Regions from separate parts of the Streptomyces sp. NPDC090088 genome, predicted to be linked through region 3. Evidence: riboswitches for the same ligand, from Rfam matches in the RefSeq annotation. Region 3 holds a riboswitch; each other region holds the start of a gene.
What was found. Region 3 has a riboswitch for cyclic di-AMP ahead of ACIPSJ_RS30545 (transglycosylase family protein). Riboswitches for the same ligand answer to the same signal wherever they lie in the genome.
Positions count from the first base shown of each region.

Region 1: another riboswitch for cyclic di-AMP. It lies ahead of ACIPSJ_RS32355 (peptidoglycan DD-metalloendopeptidase family protein); the one in region 3 lies ahead of ACIPSJ_RS30545 (transglycosylase family protein).
Region 2: another riboswitch for cyclic di-AMP. It lies ahead of ACIPSJ_RS10740 (NlpC/P60 family protein); the one in region 3 lies ahead of ACIPSJ_RS30545 (transglycosylase family protein).

Region 1 covers NZ_JBIVDZ010000007.1:302,326-305,569, reverse strand. Annotated here, with positions in the region: gene ACIPSJ_RS32360 (DUF6250 domain-containing protein) at 64-789, opposite strand; gene ACIPSJ_RS32355 (peptidoglycan DD-metalloendopeptidase family protein) at 975-1,922, opposite strand; cyclic di-AMP (ydaO/yuaA leader) riboswitch at 1,928-2,088, opposite strand; gene ACIPSJ_RS32350 (alpha-galactosidase) at 2,405-3,244, opposite strand, start outside.
Region 2 covers NZ_JBIVDZ010000002.1:440,894-444,137, reverse strand. Annotated here, with positions in the region: gene pcrA (DNA helicase PcrA) at 1-1,043, opposite strand, end outside; cyclic di-AMP (ydaO/yuaA leader) riboswitch at 1,377-1,549, shown strand; gene ACIPSJ_RS10740 (NlpC/P60 family protein) at 1,558-2,712, shown strand; gene ACIPSJ_RS10735 (tellurite resistance/C4-dicarboxylate transporter family protein) at 2,940-3,244, shown strand, end outside.
Region 3 covers NZ_JBIVDZ010000006.1:597,948-601,191, reverse strand. Annotated here, with positions in the region: gene eno (phosphopyruvate hydratase) at 1-688, opposite strand, end outside; gene ACIPSJ_RS30545 (transglycosylase family protein) at 1,052-1,732, opposite strand; cyclic di-AMP (ydaO/yuaA leader) riboswitch at 1,737-1,937, opposite strand; gene ACIPSJ_RS30540 (transglycosylase family protein) at 2,135-3,118, opposite strand.

The DNA.
Region 1 (3,244 bases), on a different contig from region 3:
GGTTGACGATCGGTGAGATAAGACACTTTTAAATACTTTGCCAAGCCTGGAATAAGGCCCCCATCAGGGACGTTGACGGGTTGATCGCCAGACCCGGAAGTCACTGATACGGAAGTGGCTCCATGTGGTCCGAAACGCGAAGTGCCCACCCGTGTAAGGCTCCGGGTCGGTGTAGTCGAACACCGGCCGGCCGTTGTTCCACCATTGCACGGTCGGGCCGTCGGAGACGATCCGGACGCGGTTCGGTTCGTTCGCGACGAGCAGCGGCTCGGTGTAGTCGTAGATCAGCGGCCGGACGCCGGGTTCGCCGACGTAACGGCGCAGCCGGGTGGTGGTGTTGTAGTTGGCGCCGAAGCCTGCGTAGTAGGTCGTGAGGTAGTCGTACTCGGCGAGGGCGCCGCCGCGCGGGGTGGCGAACAGGTCGCCCGGGGAGCGGACGTCGGTGGCGTTCCAGAAGTTGTTGAGGTCCGACACCCGGTCGTCGGGACCGCCCGCCGAGACCGGGGTCGCGGTGTACTCCAGGACGTACGGCCCTTCGAGCCGGCGCCGGAACCAGACGGTCGCGCCGGCCGGCACGTCGACCTCCAGGATCCCGTGCGACGCGGTGACCGAACCGCCCTGTTCCAGTTCGACGAACCACTGGCCGAGGCCGTGGCGGAAGTCGTCGTGGGCGAGCAGCCGGCGGTGCCGGGGCGCGGCGCTCGCGGGCGCGGCGGGAGCGAGGGCCGCGAGGGCGGCTCCGACAGTTCCGGCGGCCAGGGCTCCGAAGGCGCGGCGGGTGGTGGTCATACGCGGGATTCCTTCCGATAGAAAGCGCTTGCATTCACGGGGTAACTGTGCCGCCGTACCGCCGTCGTTGTCGATGCCCTGAACACTCCCGCCACAAGAACGCAACGCGCCGAAGGCCGGACCCGGGGATCGGGGGTCCGGCCTTCGGAGTGTGCGGCAGGGCGGCGGGGCGTCGGGGCGGCGGGTCAGCCGACGGCGAGGCCCTTGGAGCGGAGGTAGGCGACCGGGTCCACGTCCGAGCCGTAGTCGGGGGTGGTGCGGATCTCGAAGTGCAGGTGCGGGCCGGTCACGTTGCCGGTCGCGCCGGAGAGGCCGACCTGCTGGCCCGCGGTCACGGTCTGGCCGACCGAGACGGAGAGGGCGGAGAGGTGGCCGTACTGCGCGTAGTAGCCGTCGGCGAGCCGGATGACGACCTGGTTGCCGTAGGAGCCGCCCCAGCCGGCCGTGACGACCGTGCCGGCGCCGACGGCCTTGACCGGGGTACCGGTCGGGACGACGAAGTCGACGCCCGTGTGGTAGCCGCTGGACCACATGCCGCCGGCCACGTGGTAGCCGGTGCCGACGGTGGCACCGACGACCGGGAGGCTGAAGCCGGAGGCGCTCGTCACGGACGCGTCCGCGGAGGACGACGACGAGAACGAAGAGGACGAAGAGGACGGCGAGGAGTCGGAGGAGTCGGAGGACCGCGCCTCGGACCGGTAGCCGGAGTCCGTGGTGCCGTCCGTCGTCGCGGCGCGGCGGCCGTCGAGCGTGAGCTTGAGACCCGGGTGGATCAGCGAGGGGTTGCCGCCGACGGCCTGCCGGTTGTCGGCGTAGAGCCGGTGCCAGCCGCCGCTGACGTTCTGGTCGCGGGCGATCTTCGAGAGATAGTCACCGGGGACCACCGTGTAGGTGCGGTGCGCGGCACGCGCGGCGGCGGACTTCCGCACGGCCGCCGTCTTCTCCATTGCCGTCTTCTCGACCCCCGGCAGCGACTGCGCGGCCTTTTCGGGAACGGACTGCGCGGTGGCCGCGTGGGCGCCGGCGGCTCCCATGAGCGGCAGCGCCAGCGCGGCGCCGCCGGTTCCGGCGACGGCCATCGAGCGGGTGAATCGCTGGGCCTTGGGACGGCGGTGCTTACCCTTCGCGGGCATGGCGCATTTCCTCTCCGGCGCCTGCGAGGTGAGCTGTCGGGTTCGGGCTGGAGCTGCCCGGCCACACGTGAACGCGTGGCTACACCCCTAGCCGTCCCGGGAACCGGAACAGGCGGTCATACCTGGTGGGTCCCCCGCTCCTGCCGGGCACGGGTGAGTGTGTGGGGACTCCGGACGGCGGCAGGATTCGGCGTTCCGTCCGGATGCGTGGCGAACGTAAGCGAGCAGGACGCACCCGGACAAGCGACTGGTTCCCTCTGTCCGAGTTTCGCTTGATCCGTTACGGGAAATCACGGTCACCCTCCGTGAATTCCACCGGCCCGCGTTTATCAATTCCTCAGCGAAAACCAAGAATTACGTGAACATGACGCGCGACGGACGGTCACGGATATGACGCTCCTCACGCACTCGCCCATCACTCCCCTTTATTCCAGAGCGAGTTAGAATGAAGGGGAGTGAAGGCGCCAATTCGGACAGAGGACTCAAATGCGGCGCAGTCGGAGAACCGTCGCATCCAGGTCGCCCTTCAGGCCGGTGCGCAGACCGTGGTGCAACAGCACGGCACCCCGGTGCACTTCGCCCGTTTCGCGGCATTCGTACGACGCGGTCGGGTCGAGCCCCCGCAGCCGCAGCGCCGGCGCCGGCTCGCCGTAGCTCTGCGCCTGGAGCCAGGCGAGGACGACCGTCTCGTCGCCGAGGGTGTACTGCACGGCGCTGAGCCCGCCGGTCGGCGGCCGCAGCCGGAACTGGTCGCCGCGCTGCACCAGCGGCCGGATCTCCTTGTAGAGCTCCACCCAGCCGCCGGCCTCGGCGAGCTCCTCCTCGGTCCACTGCGAGAGGTCGCCGCCGACACCGAGCGCACCGGCCATGGAGCTGACGAACCGGAAACGCAGCGAGCTGACCCGGCCGTTGAGCTGGTGGTTCGGGCTGTCGGTGACCCAGGCGGACATCACCCGCGCGGGGTGGATCTGGCTGAAGCCGTGCTGGATGGCGAGCCGGTCCAGCGGGTCGGTGTTGTCGGAGGTCCACACCTCGTCGGTACGGCTCATGATGCCGAGGTCGATCCGGCCGCCACCGCCGGAGCAGGACTCGATGGCGACGTTCGGGTGGGCCGCGCGGATCCGGTCGAGCAGGGCGTACAGCCCGCGCACGTGGTCGACCCACAGGCGCTGCGGATAGGGCTCGCCGGGCCAGCCCGCGTCGGTGAAGCAGCGGTTGAAGTCCCACTTGACGTAGTCGATCGGGGCGCTGGACAGCAGGGTGTCGAGCTGCTGCCAGAGGTACTCCTGGACGTCCTCGCGGGCGAGGTTGAGGACGAGCTG
Region 2 (3,244 bases), on a different contig from region 3:
TCCTCGAACTGGAGGATGTTGCGGATCGTCGCGCCCCGGAAGGCGTAGATCGACTGGTCGGCGTCGCCGACGACGCAGAGCTCCGCCGGGGGCAGGTCGTGCTCGGCGGGCGGGGTGGTCTCCTCGGGCGCGCCGGTGCCGACCAGCTCGCGCACGAGCGTGTACTGGGCGTGGTTGGTGTCCTGGTACTCGTCGACCAGGACGTGCCGGAAGCGGCGGCGGTAGTGCTCGGCGACGTCCGGGAAGGCGCGCAGCAGGTTGACCGTGGTCATGATCAGGTCGTCGAAGTCGAGGGCGTTCGCCTCGCGCAGCCGCGACTGGTAGAGGGCGTAGGCCTGGGCGAGGGTCTTCTCGAAGCCGTCGCTCGCGCGGGCGGCGAAGTCCTCCTCGTCGACCAGCTCGTTCTTCAGGTTGCTGACCTGGGCGCTGAACGACTTCGGCGGGTAGCGCTTGGGGTCGAGGTCCAGGTCGCGGCAGACCAGGGCCATCAGCCGCTTGGAGTCGGCCGCGTCGTAGATCGAGAAGGAGGAGGTGAAGCCGAGCTTCTTGCTCTCCCTGCGCAGGATCCGCACGCACGCGCTGTGGAAGGTCATCACCCACATCGCGTTCGCGCGCGGGCCGACGAGCTGCTCGACGCGCTCCTTCATCTCGCCCGCGGCCTTGTTGGTGAAGGTGATCGCGAGGATCTGGCCCGGGTGGACATGGCGCTCGCCGAGGAGGTGGGCGATGCGGTGGGTGAGCACGCGCGTCTTGCCGGAACCGGCGCCGGCCACGATGAGCAGCGGGGAGCCGGCGTGCACGACCGCCGCCCGCTGGTTGTCGTTCAGCCCGTCCAGGAGCGCCGCCGCGTCCAGGGCGGGGCGGGGGGCGCCGTCGCGGTAGTGGGCGTCCCGGTCCGGGGGCGCGTCGAACTTCCCGCCGAACAGGTCGTCCGGAATCGGCTCCGGTACGTGCTCGTCCTCGGGCGGCGGCGGGGGTTCCTCCTCGTGGCCGCGCGGGGGCTGGAGGCTCGCCAGGAAGCTGTCGTCAAAGAGGCTGCTCATCGCTCTCCGAGTCTAGGCCGCCCCACTGACAACCGGCCGCCACCCCGAGAACTCGCCCGGGTGACCGCACGATTTCCCTCCGTCACGGCCGGTCGGCGCACGTCACGAGCGGCCGCGAGCGGCCAAGGGCGGCCACGAGCGACCGGAAGCCACCACACCGAACACCCGGCAAATGACCCACAACGCCCCGAACCGCCCTGGTCGAACTCGCCCGAACGCCAAGGTCACGAAAATGTATCGGGCATATCGCACATCAACCTTCACACGGGCCACACGAGTTGGCTAGCGTGCCGGTCAGGCCGTACGACACCCACCGGCGAACGTCGCCGGGCCGTACGGCCTCCGCCGAGTCCGGGACGCCCTCGCGCGTCCGGAGCCGGGGACCCACACCGACCTTGGGGTGAATCGGTCCCGACTCCCCTCCCGGGGAGGGACCGTAGGGCAACCCTTCCGAACCACCCGCCCGAACCCGACAGCTAACTCGGTAGGCGGAACATGGAAGGAGTCGCCTCCGTTGGCGTCGCACCGCAAGTCCCGCCCCTCGGGAACGCGCGTAGCAGGCATACGCACCCCCGCCCTGGCCACCGCCGCCCTCACCTCCGTCGCCCTGCTCTCGCAGACGGCCAACGCCGCGCCCTCCGCGGACGGCAAGCCGAGCATGGAGGAGGTGGAGAAGAAGGTCGACGACCTCTACCGGCAGGCCGAGTCGGCGACCGAGAAGTACAACGCGGCCAAGGAGAAGACCGGCACGCAGCGCAAGCAGGTCGACACCCTGCTCGACGACGTCGCCCGGCGCACGGACCGGCTGAACAAGGCGCGTGAGGAGCTGGGGTCGTTCGCCGCGGCCCAGTACCGGACCGGCGCCAGCGCCCCCGACACGGCGACCTTCCTGCTCGCGGACAGTCCGCAGGACTACTTCGACCAGACGCAGCTGATGAGCCGGCTGACCTCGCGCCAGAAGGACGCGGTCGACGACTACGCCACCCAGCAGTCCGCGACCATGAAGAAGCGGCAGGAAGCCGCCAAGAGCCTCGAGACGCTCACCGAGACGCAGGACGACCTCAAGACCGCCAAGACCACCGTCCAGACGAAACTGGCCTCCGCGCGGGAGCTGCTCTCCAAGCTGACGGCGCAGGAGAAGGCGCGGCTGGCCCAGATCGAGAAGCAGAAGCAGGAGGCGGCGGCGCGCAAGGCCGCGGAACTCGCGAAGCAGCAGGCGGCCGCCGCTGCCGCGGCCGAGCAGGACACCTCGTCGTCCTCCTCGTCGACATCGTCCTCCAGCGGCTCCTCGTCCTCCGACTCCTCCTACGCCACGAAGGCCGACAAGGCCATCGCCTTCGCCCGCGCGCAGATCGGCAAGCCGTACGTCTGGGGAGCGACCGGCCCCGGCTCCTACGACTGCTCCGGGCTCTCGCAGGCCGCCTGGAAGGCCGCGGGCGTCTCCCTGCCCCGCACCACCTACGACCAGGTGAACGCCGGCACCACCGTCTCCCTCGCCGACGCCCGGCCCGGCGACCTGGTCTTCTTCTACGACGACGTCAGCCACGTCGGCATCTACATCGGCAACGGCATGATGATCCACGCCCCGAAGCCCGGCGCGTACGTCCGGGAGGAGTCGATCTACTACGGCGGCGAGTCGATCATCCACAGCGTGGTGCGACCGGCTTGAGGTGACGGAGGCAGGGGGCCGGGAGCGGGGGCACATGTCGCCGGGCCGGGGCGGGGGCGCACATCGCCTGGTCTCGGGCGCCCCCGACCACTCCTCCACACCCGCCCGCACCCCACCACCCCCGGACGCCCCGCGCCCGTTCCTCTGTCCCGCGCCCGCGCGGTTTTCGCGCTCCCCGCGCGCGTGCCCCGGCCACGCCACGGGTGATGCTCCTTAGCATCGGCGACATGTCCGGCAATTCTCCCTTCCGCGCCTGGTGGGCGCAGCGCCCGCCGGCGGCCGGGGCCGCCGTGATGGCCACCGGCATCGTGTCGGTCGGTCTGCATCTCACGGGGGCCGAGACCCTGTCCCGGATCGCGCTGGTGCTGGCGTGTGTGGCGTGGGCGGGGCTGGCCGTGGACTTCGTCGCGCGCCTGCTGCTGGACCGCGGACGCTGGCTGACGGACGCGCGGACGCCGGGCGCGCTCACCGCGGTGGCGGCCACGACGGTGCTCGGGACGCGCTTCTCGGCACTCGGCCGGCAGACCCTCGC
Region 3 (3,244 bases):
GCTTGATCGCCTCCAGGATGAGGTCGAGGGCGTCGCGGTTGGAGCCGAGGTTCGGGGCGAAGCCGCCCTCGTCGCCGAGGCCGGTGGCCAGGCCCTTCGACTTCAGGACCTTCTTGAGGGTGTGGTAGACCTCGGCACCCCAGCGCAGCGCCTCGGAGAAGGACTCCGCGCCGATCGGGGCGATCATGAACTCCTGGATGTCGACGTTGGAGTCCGCGTGCGAGCCGCCGTTGAGGATGTTCATCATCGGGACGGGCAGCAGGTGCGCGTTCGGGCCACCGAGGTAGCGGAACAGCGGCAGGTCGGACGCCTCGGAGGCGGCGTGCGCGACGGCGAGGGAGACGCCGAGGATGGCGTTGGCGCCGAGCGAGCCCTTGTTGTCGGTGGCGTCCAGGTCGAACATCGCCTGGTCGATGAGGCGCTGCTCGGTGGCGTCGTAGCCGACGAGCTCCGGGCCGATCTGCTCGATCACGGCGAGGACGGCCTTCTCGACGCCCTTGCCCAGGTAGCGGTTGGGGTCGCCGTCACGGAGCTCGATGGCCTCGAAGGCACCCGTGGAGGCGCCGGACGGAACGGCGGCACGACCCGTGCTGCCGTCGTCGAGGCCGACCTCGACCTCGACCGTGGGGTTGCCTCGGGAGTCCAGGATTTCCCGGGCTACGACGACGTCGATGGACGGCACGAGCATCTCCTTCTTGGGATGTGACGCTGGTTGTGCGGGGCGCACGCGGGCCTTGTCGGCCCTTGCTCAGCCTTGCGACTAGAGCCTAACCGCCCCGGGGCCGTCGGCCGTCGACCGACCGTCCCGTGGACAAGGACAGACGGTATCTATTGTTCACCCTCGGAACAAAGGGGGGCCGGATGAAGAACGGGAGAAGAACCGGCCAAAGAGAAACCCCGCCCCGGTGCGTACGGGGGAAAACGCACCGAGGCGGGGGCCCGTGGGGGACGGGGGTGACCCTCACGTGGTCCCCACTATGAGGACCACGGTTGTGAAGGGGCTGTGGTTCAGCTGGGCGCCCCGTATTTCTTGGGGCGGTCCGCCTGTGTCCTACTTCAGGTGCAGCTGCTGGCCGGGGTAGATGAAGTCGGCGTCGTCGACGATGTCCTTGTTCAGCTTGAACAGCGCCTGCCAGCCGCCCTTGACCTTGTGCTTCTCGGCGATCGAGCTGAGGGTGTCACCCTTGACGACCTTGTACTCGCCGTCGCCCTTCTTGACCTTCTTGCCGGTCGGGGTGGTGATGGTCTTCTTGGCGGCCGGACGCTCGGCGGAGCGGGAGGCGGCCTGGGTGTCGGTCGAGCGGGTGCTGGTGCCGGTGCTCGTCGAGTTGGAGGAGCCGGTGCTGCCGCCCGTGTAGGTGGCGCTGGACAGGCCCGTGCCGCAGACCGGCCAGGCGCCCTTGCCCTGCGCGGCGAGGACCTTCTCGGCGATCGTGATCTGCTGCGCCTTGGTGGCCTGGTTGGCCTGCGCGGCGTAGGCGGTGCCGCCGTACGCGGCCCAGGTCGAGGCGGAGAACTGCAGGCCGCCGTAGTAGCCGTTGCCGGTGTTGATGGACCAGTTGCCGCCGGACTCGCACTGGGCGACGGTGTCCCACTCGGAGGCGGTAGCGGCGGAGGCGCTGCCGGCCGCCATCAGCGGGGCGGCGACGGCGACGCCGGTGACCCCGGCGACGGCGATGGCGCGGACGGCCTTGGACGGACGGCGGTGCTTGCCCTTGCCGGAAAACAGCATGGATCGATCCCCTCACCGACGCCTGCGAGGTGAGCTGTCGGGTTCGGGCCGGTTGAGTTGCCCGGCCGCACACCTGTCTGTCGGTGCGCGACTTCACCCCGAGCCGGTTCCGGCGGCCTTTCGGCCATGAGGCCCCTGAGGGCTCAACTGCCGGACCCGGCACTTACCTTGGGTCCCCCGCTCCTGCCTACGGCGCTTGACGCGACGACTGTTCCCGGACGGCCGCTGGCAGGACTCGGCGTTGCGACGGCCGGGGCTCGTGGTGACGAGCGGCCTTGACCGTAAACAGGGCATCAGGTGAATTTCAAAGATGATCAGGGCTTCTGAGACTCATCCCACACTTTCACCAAACCGGACATTCGACTCGAAGCGGGGCGCCAACTCCCGCCGCTTTTCGCCCGATTAGCTGCTGAGTTTCAGGGTCTGACCGGGAGCGATGGCGTTCGGGTCGGCGCCGATGTCCGCCTTGTTCGCGGCGTAGAGCGCACGCCATCCGCCGTCGAGGTCAAGGGAGTCGGCGATGGAGGCGAGGGTGTCGCCGTCCCGGACGGTGTAGGTGCCGCTGTCGCGGGAGGCGTGACGCCCGGAGGAGGTGGTCTTCTGACCGTTTGTCGCGCTTTCGTCCGCCAAGCCGCCGCGGTGCTTGCCGCCGGTGCTCGCGGTGCCCGTGTCGACCAGGCTCCAAGAGCCGCCGGTCTGCCACGAATTGTCCGAGTCGTCGGTCTGGGGCACTACAGGGTTCTCGTCGACCTTCGAGGTGTCGGACTTGGAGGATTCCGACTTGTCCGTCTTGGTGGACTTGGTTGGAGTGTCCGTCTTGGAGTCGCCGCTCGCGCTCGCGCTCGGGGAGGGGGTGGCGGAGGCGTCCCCGGAGTCCGTGGCGTCCGAGGAGGAGTCGGAGCCCGAGGACGAGGACGAGTCCGACAGCCCGGAGGACGAGTCCGAAGAGTCGGAGGAACCGGACGAATCATCCGATCCGCCGTCGCCCGGGTCGACGTTCACGGAGGCGTCGTCCGAGGAGAGCCCGGCGAGCAGGGCGCAGGTCCGCCAGGGCTTGGTGCCCTGGTCGGCGAGGATCTTCTCGGCGACCGCGATCTGCTGCGAACGGCTCGCCAGGTCGGGCGTGGTGGCGTACTGCGTACCGCCGTACGTGTCCCAGTCGTCCTGCGACATCTGCAGGCCGCCGTAGTAGCCGTTGCCGGTGTCCATGCTCCAGGAGCCGCCGCTCTCGCAGTTGGCCACCTGGTCCCAGGTGGTGCCGTCGGCCGCGTTGGCGCTCGCCGCCCCGAGCAGCGGGAGGGCGATGGCGGAGCCGGTCACTCCGGCCGCGACGAGCAGGGCCGGAGCCTGACGGGGGCGACGGTGACGACCGTTCCCGGAGAGCATGCGGAAACCTTTCGAGCGACAGCGGTGACCGGTGCGGCGGGTCCCGCAGGGCGCCGCACTGATGGGTGAACGTATAGGCAGACGATCACTTGTCACAAGTTAATGCCGCGCAGATCACGTGAAGAT